2 linked regions of the Sediminicoccus rosea genome follow. The protein of the gene in region 2 interacts with the protein of the main gene of each other region in a pairwise test. Links are inferred from orthologs where the notes say so. Each region holds a gene or a part of one and is shown on either strand. Other genes may lie near its edges.

The links.
Region 1: the proteins of R9Z33_RS11560 (region 2) and R9Z33_RS24175 interact in binary tests that used the Escherichia coli proteins (3 or more experiments, as listed by UniProt). The link is inferred for Sediminicoccus rosea from one-to-one orthologs.

The regions. Positions count from the first base shown.
Region 1 is NZ_CP137852.1:5,016,670-5,021,701, reverse strand. What follows is about bases 746-3,625. They hold R9Z33_RS24175 (tyrosine recombinase XerC), read left to right. Parts: upstream 746-1,663; coding sequence 1,664-2,587; downstream 2,588-3,625. Other genes in these bases: R9Z33_RS24165 (hypothetical protein), read left to right, coding at 3,104-3,625; R9Z33_RS24170 (nuclear transport factor 2 family protein), read left to right, coding at 2,640-3,107; R9Z33_RS24180 (hypothetical protein), read left to right, coding at 1,134-1,667; fsa (fructose-6-phosphate aldolase), read left to right, coding at 746-1,007. Also shown: R9Z33_RS24190 (primosomal protein N'), read right to left, coding at 1-275; more of fsa, read left to right, coding at 354-745; more of R9Z33_RS24165, read left to right, coding at 3,626-3,631; R9Z33_RS24160 (Zn-dependent hydrolase), read right to left, coding at 3,641-4,876; R9Z33_RS24155 (aldolase), read left to right, coding at 5,002-5,032. UniProt on the Escherichia coli protein: Site-specific tyrosine recombinase, which acts by catalyzing the cutting and rejoining of the recombining DNA molecules.
Region 2 is NZ_CP137852.1:2,398,948-2,406,733, reverse strand. The notes cover bases 2,561-5,442. They hold R9Z33_RS11560 (AraC family transcriptional regulator), read left to right. Parts: upstream 2,561-3,476; coding sequence 3,477-4,409; downstream 4,410-5,442. Other genes in these bases: R9Z33_RS11555 (ABC transporter substrate-binding protein), read right to left, coding at 4,437-5,442; R9Z33_RS11565 (hypothetical protein), read right to left, coding at 2,985-3,296; R9Z33_RS11570 (Calx-beta domain-containing protein), read left to right, coding at 2,561-2,940. Also shown: more of R9Z33_RS11570, read left to right, coding at 1-2,560; more of R9Z33_RS11555, read right to left, coding at 5,443-5,999; R9Z33_RS11550 (Bug family tripartite tricarboxylate transporter substrate binding protein), read right to left, coding at 6,066-7,031; R9Z33_RS11545 (metal-dependent hydrolase family protein), read left to right, coding at 7,152-7,786. UniProt on the Escherichia coli protein: Transcription factor that regulates the expression of several genes involved in the transport and metabolism of L-arabinose. Functions both as a positive and a negative regulator.

The DNA of each region.
Region 1 (5,032 bases), 2.6 Mb from region 2 along the record:
GGCCGCATGGGCGGTGCGGGCTTCACCGCGATCACCTCGCGCAGCCGCCGCTCGGCCACATGCGCCGCGTCGGGCGCCGCGTCCCAGATGACGCCAAGGCTCACACGGCCGCCCAGCGGCACCTCGACGAAGCTGCCTGGCCCCGCCACCAGCCCCGGCGGCAGGCGGTAGTCATAGGCGCCCTCCAGCGGCAGCGGCAGCAGGACGCTGACGCGCTGGCCTGCGCCCCCCGTGCCTTCCTCTCCCGTGTTGGCCTTTCGGGATGGTGTCGCCATGGGCTATTCCCTTCGCGACGGGGCGGCCGATGGTCAATCCCCCGCCTCCGATTCGCCGCCAGCCAGGATACCCCCAGCATGAAGTTCTTTGTGGACACCGCCGATGTCGCCGAAATCCGTTCCCTTGTGGGTACGGGCTTCCTGGACGGCGTCACCACCAATCCCAGCCTGATCGCCAAATCCGGCCGCAAGATGAGCGAGGTCATCGCCGAGATCTGCGCCCTGACCGACGGCCCCGTCTCGGCCGAGGTGACGGCGACGGACCATGAGACGATGCTGAAGGAAGGCCGCTACCTCCGCGGCATCGCGTCCAATGTCTGCGTGAAGGTGCCGCTGACCGAAGCCGGCCTGCGCACCTGCAAGGTGCTCTCGGAGGAGGGCACGCCGGTCAATGTCACGCTCTGCTTCTCCGCCAACCAGGCGCTGCTGGCGGCCAAGGCGGGGGCGACCTTCATCTCGCCCTTCGTCGGCCGGCTGGACGATATCGGCCAGGACGGCATGGGGCTGATCGCCGATGTGGTGCAGATCTACAAGAACTACGCCTTCAAGACGGAGGTGCTGGTCGCCTCGATCCGCCACCCGGTGCATGTGCTGCAATCGGCGAAGCTCGGCGCGCATGTCGGCACCATGCCGCCGGCGGTGATCCGCGGCCTGATGAAGCATCCGCTGACCGATCGCGGCCTGGAGGCGTTCCTGGCCGACTGGGCGAAGACGGGGCAATCTATTTTGTGATGCCCTCAGACGCCGGGCGGCGGCTCCGCCGCCTTGGCTTCGGATCGCTGAAGCGATCCGGCTCGGCTATTCGCCTCGCATTCTCGGAGGGTGCCTCTTGTTCTCTTCGTTGCGTTCGGTGTTGCCTTGAAGCCGCCTGACCCCGCCGCCGTGGAGGCCTTCCTCCTCGCCAACCCGGATTTCCTCGCCGAGCGGCCGCAGCTCTATGCCATTCTGACCCCACCCCGCCGTATCCATGGCGAGGTGGTGGCGGACCATATGGCGGCGATGATCCAGGCCGGGCGGCAGGAATGGCGGGGCTTGCTGGAAGCGGGCCGCACGCGCGGCGCCTTCGCGGCAAAGGTGGCCGAGGCGGTGCTGGCACTGCTCGCCAACCCCGATGCCGAGGATTGCCTGCGCCATGAATGGCCCGCCCGGCTCGGGATCGATTCCGCGCGCCTCGTCCCCCTCGTGCCCGGCCCGGCCTTGGTGCTGCGCGACGTGACGGTGGCGAGCGCCGCGCTGCATGGCGAAGCCGCCGCCCTGATCCGGCGCGAGGCGCTGCTGCGCGTCGGCGAAGCCACGCTGGCGCTGGGCGCGCGCGAGCCGGCGGACCTGCCGAACGAGCCGGAATCGCTGGCCTTCCTGGCCCGCGCCCTGGCCACCGCGCTGGCGCGATGACCGGGGATTCCGCCCGCGCCGAATTTCTCGCCTGGCTCGCCACCGAGCGCCGCGCCAGCCCGCATACGCTGGAAGCCTATGGGCGGGACGTTGCCGAATTCCTGGGTTTCCTGACGCAGCACCATGGCGCGGAACCCGACCTCGCCGCGCTCGGCGCCCTCACCCCCGCGGATCTGCGCGCCTTCCTCGCGCTGCGCGCCAAGGAGGGGGCGGGCAATGCCACGCGCGCGCGGCAATTGGCCGCCATCCGCAGCTTCCTGCGCTTCCTCGCGCGGCGGCATGGCATCGCGCCGCTCGCCATCGGGGCCATGCGCGGACCGAAGCGCGTGCAGCCCGTCCCCCGTGCGCTCAACCGCGCCGATGCGCGCGCCGCCGGCACCGAGATCGGCGATGTGCACCACCCCGAGCGGCCGGAGTTCCAGGCGGCGCGGGACGTGGCGCTGTTCACGCTGCTCTATGGCTGCGGGCTTCGCATCAGCGAGGCGCTCGGCCTCAATATCGCCGATGCGCCACTGCCGGGCAGCGATGCCGCGCTGCGCATCCTGGGCAAGGGCGGCAAGACGCGCCTCGTGCCCGTGCTGCCAGTGGTGCGCCAGGCCATGGCCGGATGGATGGCGCATCGCGGCGGCGCGCTGCCCGATGAGCCGCTGTTTCTCGGTGCGCGCGGCAAGCGGCTCGACCCCGCGGTCGCGCAACGCACGCTGCGCGACTACCGCCGCCTGGCCGGCCTGCCTGAGCACGCGACGCCGCATGCGCTGCGCCATTCCTTCGCCACCCACCTGCTGGCCGGCGGCGCCGATCTCCGCGCCATCCAGGAACTGCTCGGCCATGCCAGCCTCTCCACCACGCAGCGCTATGTCGCGGTGGATGCGGAAGGGCTGCTCGCCACCTGGCGCATGGCGCATCCGCGCAGCGATTGACCCGCGCCCCCGGTCGCGTTCAAACTTTGCATCGCACACCGAAGGCCTCCCCATGCATCGCCGCGCGCTTCTCGCCCTCGTCCTGGCTTTCCCGGCCTCCGTCGCACTGGCCCACCCGCATCACGACCTGACGGCGGAGCGCGCGGGCCATATCGAGCAGCAGGTCATGGCCTTCCGCGTCGGCCTGCAGGCGGCCGCGCGCGAGCGGAACGTGGTGAAGCTGCGCGACATGTTCGCGCCCTCCTTCACCCACACCCACACCACCGGGAAGATGGATGGCCGCGATGCGCGCCTCGTCGCCATCCTGGCGGGCGAGCCGGTGATCGAGCTGGCGAATGTCGAGGAGCTTTCGATCCGCGTGTTGAACGCCGATGCGGCGGTCATCGCCGGCCGCAGCCCGATCCGCAGCATCAGCGAGAACCGCGTGGTGCAGGTGCGCTGGCTGCAGGTGATGGCCCGGGTGGACGGTGCCTGGATGCTCGCCGCCAGCCAGGCGACGCGCGTGCCTGAAGGCGCGTGAGCACCGCCGTGCCTCCGGGGGGGCATCCCAAGGGCCTGAAGGCCCGCCTCCTCCATGAGCTGGAGGAATACGGGACGATCTTCGCCTATCTCTATGTCGCCTTCGCCACCGTCATCTTCTACCGGGATGCGGTGCTGCGGGCGGAGGGGATCGCCTTCGGCGCCTATGGCTTCGCCTTCTTCAAGGCGCTGGTGATGGCGAAGTTCATGGTGCTGGGCCACGCGGCGCGACTGGGCGAGCGGCTGCGCGGCCGGCGCCTCTTCATCAACGTGGTCTACCGCGCCTCGCTCTTCATGGCGCTGCTGGTCGCCTTCAGCATGATCGAGGAGGCCGTGGTCGGCCTGTTGCATGGCCGTGCCGCGGCGGACGCCATCCGCGACATGGCCGATGGATCGCTGCGGGAGAAATTCGCCTACGCGTTGCTGCTCTGGGTGATCCTGCTCCCCTATTTCGCCCTGCGCGTGCTGGGCGAGGTCCTGGGCAAGGGCGAGCTCAAGCGGATCTTCCTCAGCCGCGCGGCCTAGCCTTCCGCCTCAGCGGTTGGCGCGCGCCACCACCGCCTCGAACAGCACCTGGCAGCCGGCTTCGGCTTCCTCGGGCAGGATGCTTTCCGCCTCATTGTGGCTCAGGCCGTCCTTGCAGGGGGTGAAGATCATGGCGGTCGGCACGCGGCGCGCGACATAGACCGCGTCATGCGCCGCGCCCGAGGTGATCTCGCGTGCCGGATAGCCCAGCCGGGCCGCGGCCTGGCGCACCAGATCCACGCAGGCCGGGTCGAAGGGCTGGGCCGGCATGTCGAAGAGCTTGGTCACCTCCAGCCGGCAGCCGCTGCCGGCCACGGCGGCTTCCGCCGCCTGCGGGAATTCCGCCATCAGCCGCGCCAGCTCGGCATCATCAGGGTGGCGGAACTCGACGCTGAAGCGCACCTCGCCCGGCACCACGTTGCGGCTGTTGGGCAGGACCTGGAGCTGGCCCACCGTGCCGCGCCCCGCCTCGCCGCGCGCGCGCATCATCTCATCCACCAGGGCGATCACGCGCGCCGCGGCCACCAGCGCATCGCGCCGGGCGGAAGGCGGCGTGGTGCCGGCATGCGCGTCCTGGCCGGTGATCACGGCGTCATACCAGACCTGCGCCTGCGCGCCGGTGACGATGCCGATGGGCTTGCCCTCCTGCTCCAGGATGGGGCCCTGCTCGATATGCAGCTCGAAATAGGCGTCGGCCGGGAAGGGGGCGGCGGGGTGCGGGCCCTTGTAGCCGATGGAGTCCAGCGCCTGGCTGACATTCACGCCGTCCAGGTCGGTGAAGCCATAGGCCTCCTCCAGCCCGAATATGCCGGCCCAGACGCCACTGCCCATGAGTGAATGGCCGAAGCGGCTGCCTTCCTCATCCGTCCAGTTCACCAGCTCGATCGGCGCCTCGGTGGTGATGTTGAGGTCGTGCAGGGAGCGCATGACCTCGAGCCCGGCGATCACGCCCAGGGCGCCGTCGAACTTGCCGCCGGTCGGCTGGCTGTCGAGGTGGCTGCCCAGCAGCACCGGGAGGCGCTGGGGGTCGCGCCCCTCGCGGCGGGCGAACATGTTGCCCATGGCGTCCACGCGCATCGTCAGGCCAAGTTCTTCGCACCATTGGGTGAAGCGCTGGCGGCCGGCCTTGTCCACCTCGGTGAGGGTGAGGCGCTTCACGCCGCCCTTCGGCGTGGCGCCGATCTCGGCCATGGCCATGAGGGCGTCCCACAGGCGGGGACCGTTGATCTTCTGGTTCGTGCTCATGCCCACAGGTTATCCGCGCGCCGGACCCGCTGGAACCCGCCGCCCGGAACATGGCGGCAGCTTCACGCGCGAGGCGCGCCCGCCAACCCTTGATATGCGCGCGCGCTCCTGCAACTGATGGGGTCATGGCCCATGCACTCGACACCGCCCCCGCCT
Region 2 (7,786 bases):
GGCGCCACCATCGCCGATGGCAACGCCACGGCCACCATCACCAATGACGACACGGCGCCCACGCCGGGCGGCTCCAGCCTGGCCTACAAGGTCAACAGCGACTGGGGGGCGGGCTTCACCGCCGCCATGACCGTCACCGCCGGCCCGGCGGCGCTGAACGGCTGGACGGCGGAATTCGACGCGCCCTTCACCATCACGAACATCTGGAATGCCGTGATCGTCAGCCATGTCGGCAACCACTATGTGATCCGCAACCAGAGCTACAACGGCAAGCTCGCGGCCGGCGGGGAGACAAGCTTCGGCTTCCAGGCCTCGGGCGGGCCGAGCGGTTCGGTGAGCGGGCTTATCCTGAACGGCGCCGCGACGCCCACCACGCCGAGCCTCTCGGTCGCCGATGCGAGCCTCGCCGAGGGCGCGAGCGGCACCAGCAACATGAGCTTCACCGTCACGCTCTCCGAGGCCAGCGCCACGCCGGTCACGGTCAATTTCGCGACCTCGGACGGCACGGCGACGGCGGGCTCGGACTACACCGCCAGGACCGGCAGCCTGACCTTCGCGGCGGGCGAGACGAGCAAGACCGTCACCGTTGCGGTGCGCGGCGATACGGCGGTGGAGGGCAATGAGACGCTGAACCTCACCCTCTCCGGCGCGCAGGGGGCGACGATCGGCGATGGCACGGCCATCGGCACCATCCGCAATGACGACGCGGCGCCGAGCGTCCCCGCGCTCTCGGTCGGCAATGCCTCGGTCGCGGAGGGCGCGAGCGGGACGGGCAGCCTCACCTTTACCGTCACGCTCTCCCAGGCCAGCGCCACGCCGGTCAGCGTGAATTTCGCGACCGCCAATGGCACCGCGACGGCCGGTTCGGATTATGCGGCGCGCAGCGGCACGCTGACCTTCGCGGCGGGCGAGACGAGCAAGACCGTCACCGTCACGGTCAATGGCGATACGGCGATGGAAGCGGATGAGACGCTGAGCCTCATCCTCTCCGCGCCCAGCGGCGCCACCATCCGCAATGGCACGGGCACCGGCACCATCCAGAATGACGACCTGCCGCGCATCACGGTGAGCGACGCATCCATCCAGGAGGGCGACCTCATCGCCACCACGGGCTGGCTCAGCACGCGCGGCAACCAGATCGTGGATTCGGCCGGCAACACCGTGCTGATCAGCGGCGTGAACTGGTTCGGCTTCGAGGGCACGAACATGTCCGCCAACGGGCTGTGGACACGCTCCTACAAGGAGATGATGCAGCAGATGGTGGATCTGGGCTTCAACACCATCCGCCTGCCCTTTTCGAGCGAGATGCTGGACGCGACCGGCCAGGCGCTCGGCATCGACTACAGCCAGAACCCCGACCTGCGCGGCCTGACGCCGCTGCAGGTGATGGACAAGATCGTCGAACATGCCGGCGAGATCGGCCTGCGGATCATCCTGGACCATCACCGCAACAATGCCGGCAATGGCGCGACGGAGAACGGGCTCTGGTACAATTCCCGCTACAGCGAGGCGGACTGGATCTCCGACTGGAAAATGCTCGCCGCCCGCTACGCCGATGACCCGACCGTGATCGGCGCCGACCTGCACAATGAGCCGCATAACGGCACCTGGGGCGGCGGCGGCGCGCGCGACTGGGCTGCGGCGGCCGAGCGCGCGGGCAATTCGATCGGCGAGGTGAACCCGAACTGGCTCATCTTCGTGGAGGGTGTCGGCAGCTACCAGGGCACGCCCTATTGGTGGGGCGGCAACCTGATGGGCGTGCGCGACCGGCCGATTGAGCTCGATGTCCCGGGCAAGCTTGTCTATTCGGCGCATGACTACCCGAACTCGATCTACGAGCAGCCCTGGTTCCAGGGGCCGGATTTCCCGGCCAACCTGCCCGCCAAGTTCGACCAGATGTGGGGCTACATCTTCAAGGAGGGGATCGCGCCCGTCTATATCGGCGAATTCGGCACGAAGCTGCAGGATCCGAAGGACGCCCCCTGGTTCGAGGCCATCACCTCCTACCTCTCGGGTGATTTCGACAACAACGGCACGAATGACCTGGCGCCCGGCCAGCAGGGCATCAGCTGGACCTATTGGTCCTGGAACCCGAATTCGGGTGACACGGGCGGCATCCTGAAGGATGACTGGCGCAGCGTGCACGAGAACAAGATGGATTACCTGCGCCCCATCGCCTTCGAGCTGCTGGAGGATGCGGCGGGCGGCGCCATGGCGAGCTTCGAGGTGCGGCTCTCCGCCCCCGCCACCACCGCCGTCACGGTGGACTACGCGACCGTCGCCGGCACGGCCACCGATGCCGACTTCGTCGCGGCCTCGGGCACGCTCACCTTCGCGCCCGGCGAGCAGAGCAAGACCGTGAAGGTCGCGATCCGCGGCGATGCGCTGGACGAGGCGAATGAGGGCTTCAGCCTGGTGCTGAGCAACCCGCAGCGCGCCACCATCGCCGATGGCACGGGGGCGGGCACCATCATCGACGACGATCCGGCAGCCGGCGCCAATGGCCGCCTGGTCCTGGCCGGAACGGCGGGGGCGGATACGCTGACCGGCGGCGCGGGGGCGGACAGCCTTTCGGGCGGCGATGGGGCGGATTGGCTCACCGGCGGCGCGGGCGCCGATGTGCTGACCGGCGGCGCCGGGGCGGATCGCTTCTACTTCTCGACCGGCCTCGCAGGCACCGACCGCATCACGGATTTCAACGCGCTGGATGGCGGCGCGGCCGAGGGCGACCTGCTGGTCATCCAGGCGCCGGCGGTGGGCCGCTTCGCCTGGCTCGGCACCGGCTCCTTCACCGGCGGCAGCGACAACAGCGAGGCGCGCCTGCAGTCCGGCCAGGTGCTGGTGGATGTGAATGGCGACGGCACGGCCGAGATCACCATCGCGCTCACCGGCCTCACCACCGCGAGCCAGCTCTCGGCGAGCGACTTCCTGTTCGGCTGAGGCGATGGGCCGGGGCGCAGGTCGCGCCCCGGCCCGGGCCGCGCTCAGCGCGGGCAGGCGCTGCTCTGCACCACGGCGCTCATCGCGTTGATGGGCCGCGGCACGGCCGGCTGGCCCGGACGCACCACGCGATAGGTCAGGCGGAAGGTGCCGTCATTGCCGATCGGCACCAGCACCGCCTCGCAGGTGGTCATCCCGGCGGCGCGGGCCTGCTCCATGAGGATCTCGGCCACGCGGTCGGGCATGTAGTTGGCGGTGCCCTCGCCCTCGGCGCGGGCGGCGTGCGCGAGGCCGAGGGCGAGAAGGGCGAGGCCCGTGGAGAGCATCGCGCGCCGGAGGTTGGATGGGCTGGTCATGTCGTTGGCTCCTGCCTTGTTCTTCCTCAACCGAGGGGGGCCGGAGGGCCCCTGGGGCGAAGACTGCTCGCCCCCGCCCGGCGCCTTCTTGGAGATTCGCGCGGAACCATGTTGGCGGCATGCGGAAAACACCCGCGGCCTCCGGAGTAACCCGGGCGCCCTCTCGGCCGAAGCGCAAGCATGGCCGCGCCGCCCTCCCGCCCTGCCCCAGAGGCGCCCGAAGCCGGACTTGCCAGCCTCGCCGATGTCTATGGCCGGGGCTGCTATGCGCGCTTCCTGCGCGCCCAGCGGCGCATCGGCATGGCGCCCTTCGCGCTGGTGCGCTTCCGCCAGCCGGCCGGCGCCTTCCCTGACCCGCCGACCGCCGACTACACCCTCGCCATCAATGAGCGCGGCCGGGGGCGGATGGTCTTCGACATCGGCACAGGGCGGCACAGCCTGCCCTTCCGCGTGGGTGACCTCGTGCTCAAGCCGCCCGGTGTCGCCACGCATTTCGCGATGGATGGCCCGCACCAGAAGAGCTTCCTCTCCCTGCCCGCACCCGCCATGGCCGAACTCATGCGGTCAGCTGGTATCGCAGCCGGTGCGGCGGCGGATTTCGGCCCCCTGCACCAGGGCAGCTTCCGCTCGCCCAGCATCGCCCGGCTGCTCGATCTGATCTGGCTGGAGGCGGCGGAGGACAATCCGCATGGGCGCCTCTTCAGCGAGGGCGCGGCGCTCGCGCTGGTCGCGACGCTGTTGCGCCTGCGCCGCCCCGAGGCGCCCTCCCCACCCGAGATCCGGCCGCTGGCGCCCCCGCGCCTTAGGGCCGTGCTCGACTGGATCGAGGCGCATCTCGCGGAATCCTTCGGACTGACGGAGCTGGCGGCGGTCGCCTGCCTGTCGCCGCATCATTTCAGCCGCGCCTTCAAGGCGGCGATGGGCGAGACGCCACGCGCGCATGTCACCGCGCGCCGGATCGAGAGGGCGAAGGAATATCTGGAGGATCGCGACCTGCCGCTGGCCGAGATCGCGCAGCTTTGCGGCTTCGCCGACCAGTCCCATTTCACCGCGCTCTTCGGCCGGCGGATGGGGATGACGCCCGGCGCCTGGCGCCGGGCGCGAGGGTCTTGAGGGGGGGGCCGGAGCCCCCCGCCCGGATCAGCGCCGCATGCGGACGCCGCGCAGCTCCAGATCCTCGGAGACGCGCATCTGGAAGTCGGCCACCGTCTCGCGCACGCCGAACATCTGCGGCTCCTGGTGCAGCGGGATCATCGGCACCAGCTCGCGGAAGCGGGCCCAATAGGCGCGGGCCAGTTCCTGGCGGCGGGCCTGGTTGGACTCGACGCCGATCTCACCCAGCAGCCGCGCCATTTCGGCATCCTGGAAGCCGCCCCAGTTGAAGCTACCCTCGCCCAGCAGCTCACGCCCCGGGTTCGTGATGTCGAAATTGCCCGGCGTCCAGCCCAGCAGCCAGAACTGGAACTCCCGGTTGGCGCCGCGCTGCAGGAAGCGGCCGAAGGGCATGGCATCGAGCCGCGCCTGGATGCCGGCGCGCTGCAGCATGGCGACGACCGACTGGCAGATCGCCTCGTCATTCACGTAGCGGTTGTTGGGGCAGCCCAGCGCCACGCGGAAGTTGGTCGCACCCGCTTCGGCCAGCAGGCGGCGCGAAGCCTCCACGTCGAAGGGGAAGCGCTGGTTGGCCTCGGCGTCGAAGCCGCCGACGGGCGGTGCGATGGGCAGGCCCGCCGCGGTGGTGGAGTTGCGCAGCACGACGCGGCGGATCGTCTCCATGTCGATCGCCTGGTACATGGCGCGGCGCACCCGCACGTCGCGCATGTGGTTCGGCGTGCCGGGGGCCTCCAGGCTCTCGGGGCGCGTCACGTCCATGGCGAGGTAGATGGTGCGCGCCGTCGGCCCCTGGATCAGGCGGATGCCGGGCGCGTTCTGCACGCGCGGGATGTCCTGCAGCGGCACGTGGTACATGAGGTCGAGCTCGCGGCTCAGCAGGGCGGCGACGCGGGTCGGCGCGCTGGCCACGGGGCGGAAGACGGCGCGGGTGATGCCGTGCTCCAGCCGCTCGCGGTAGTCGGGGTTGGGCACCAGCACCGTGCGCTCATCGGCCAGGCGCTCCACCAGCCGGAAGGGGCCGGTGCCATTGGCGTTGAGCTGGACGAAGCTGTTGGTCGCGCCCGCCTGGCCGGCGCGGGCGACGGCGAAGGCGTTGTTCTGCTCGACCCAGGCGCGGTTCATGATGAAGAACAGCGTGAGGTCCTGCAGCAGGATCGGGTTCGGCCCGCGCGTGTCGAACTCGACCGTGTGGTCGTCAATGGCACGCGCCGCCGTGATGGAGGCGACGGTATAGGCCATGTCGTTCTGGCGGACGCGGTCCAGGCTGTAGAGCACATCGGCCGCGGTGAAGGGCTGGCCGCCATGGAAGCGCACGCCGCGCACGAGGTGGAAGCGCCAGGTCGTGGGGCTCGGCGTCTCCCAGCGCTCGGCGAGTGCCGGGCGCAGCGAGCCATCGGCCTCGCGCCGGACCAGCGGCTCATACATGTTGCTCTTCATGGCGTTGGTGACGCCATGATTGTTGGCATGCGGGTCGAGGCCCAGGATGTCGTTCGCGGTCGCCCAGGTGAAGGTGGTGGCCGAAGCGGGCGACAAGGTGGCGAGGGCGAGGGCGCCGCCGAGCAGGGCCGCGCGCCACGAGAACTTGCGCATGAGGGTTTCTCCCAGGAAATGACGGTTGGGCAAGATGCTGGTCAGGCCGCGGCCTGTCCAGCGGGATCAGTCGGCCCGGATGTTGGCGGCGCGGATCACCTCGCCGAAGACGCGGGATTCGTTCGACAGCAGGCGCTGCACCTCGGCCGGCGTGGTCGGCGCCGGAATGATGCCCTGCCCCGTCATGCGCTCCACCATGGCCGGCTGGCGCAGCACCTGGCCGGCCACGGCGGAGAGGCGCTCGACCAGGGCGGGCGGCGTGGCCGAGGGGGCCAGCAGGCCGAACCAATTGTCGAAGGCGAAATCGGGCAGGCCGCTCTCGGCCGCCGTCGGCACGTTGGGCAGCAGCGGGCTGCGCGCCTCGGCGAAGACGGTCAGCGCCTTGAGGCGGCCGGCGCGGACATGCTCGGCCACGGTCGGCACCGGATCAATCAGCAGCGGGATGCGGCCGGCCAGCACCTCGGGGATGGCGGCGGCGGAACCACGGAAATGCACGCCCTGCATCTGCGTGTTGGTGCGGCGCTGCAGCAATTCCCCGATCACGTGCAGCAGGCTGCCATTGCCGGCCGTCGCGTAGTTCAGCACGCCGGGCTGGCGGCGCGCCTCGGCGATCACGCCCTGCAGGTCATTGGCCGGGAACGAGGGATGCGCCACCAGCGCCACATCGGTGCGGGAGACGCGGGTGATGCCGGTCAGGTCGCGCAGCGGGTCGAAGGAGAGGTTGCCATAGGTGTGCGGGTTGATCGTGACCTGGCCGCAATAGGCCATGAGGAGGGTGTAGCCATCGGCCGGTGCGCGGGCCGCCTGCTCGCTGGCGAGGTTGCCGGCGGCGCCCGGGCGATTCTCGACCACGACGGGCTGCCCCACCGCCTCGCTCATGCCCTGGGCGAGCGCGCGGGCCGTCACGTCGGTCAGGCCGCCGGCGGCGAAGCCCACCAGCATGCGGACCGGCCGGTCCGGGAAGCTGCCCTGCGCCAAGGCGGGGGTCGCCAGCACGGGGGCGGCGACCAGGGCGGCGCGGCGGGTCAGCATGGGAAGCTCTCCAAATCATGAACGGACCGTCATGCATCACAATGCGGGGGGCGATGCAAGGGCGTTCCCGCTTCACACCGGCCCGCGAAGCGTCTTGAGTGCCGGGCTGGAGGGCCCCTGATGATCCTGTTCGAGAATGCGCGCCTGTGGGACGGCTTCGCCGAGGCGGCCATGCCCGGCATGTCGGTGCTGGTGGAGGGCGAGGTGATCCGCGAGGTCTCCGACCGGCCGATCGCCTCCGCCGCCACGCGGCTGGACCTGGCCGGTCGGACGCTGATGCCGGGGCTGATCGATTGCCACGTCCATGTCGTCGCCTCGCTCGCCAATATCGCGGCCAATGCCATGCTGCCGGATGCGGTGGTGGCCTATCGCGCCGGCAAGCTGATGCATGAGATGCTGATGCGCGGCTTCACCACGGTGCGCGACCTGGGCGGCGCCACGCTCGGGCTGCGGATGGCCTGGGAGGAAGGGCTGTTCACCGGCTCGCGCCTGTCGCTCTGCGGCAAGGCGCTGTCGCAGACGGGCGGGCATTGCGACTTCCGCGGCCGGGCGGATACGCGGGATTTCGGCTTCTTCGCGGCGCGGCTCGGCTCGCTCGGGCGCCTCGTGGACGGGGTGGACGAGGTGCGCCGCGCGGCCCGAGAGGAGATCAAGGGCGGCGCCGACTACATCAAGCTGATGGCCAATGGCGGCGTGGCCTCGCCGTCCGATCCCATCGCCTTCTTTGGCTTCTCCGAGAGCGAATTGCGCGCCGC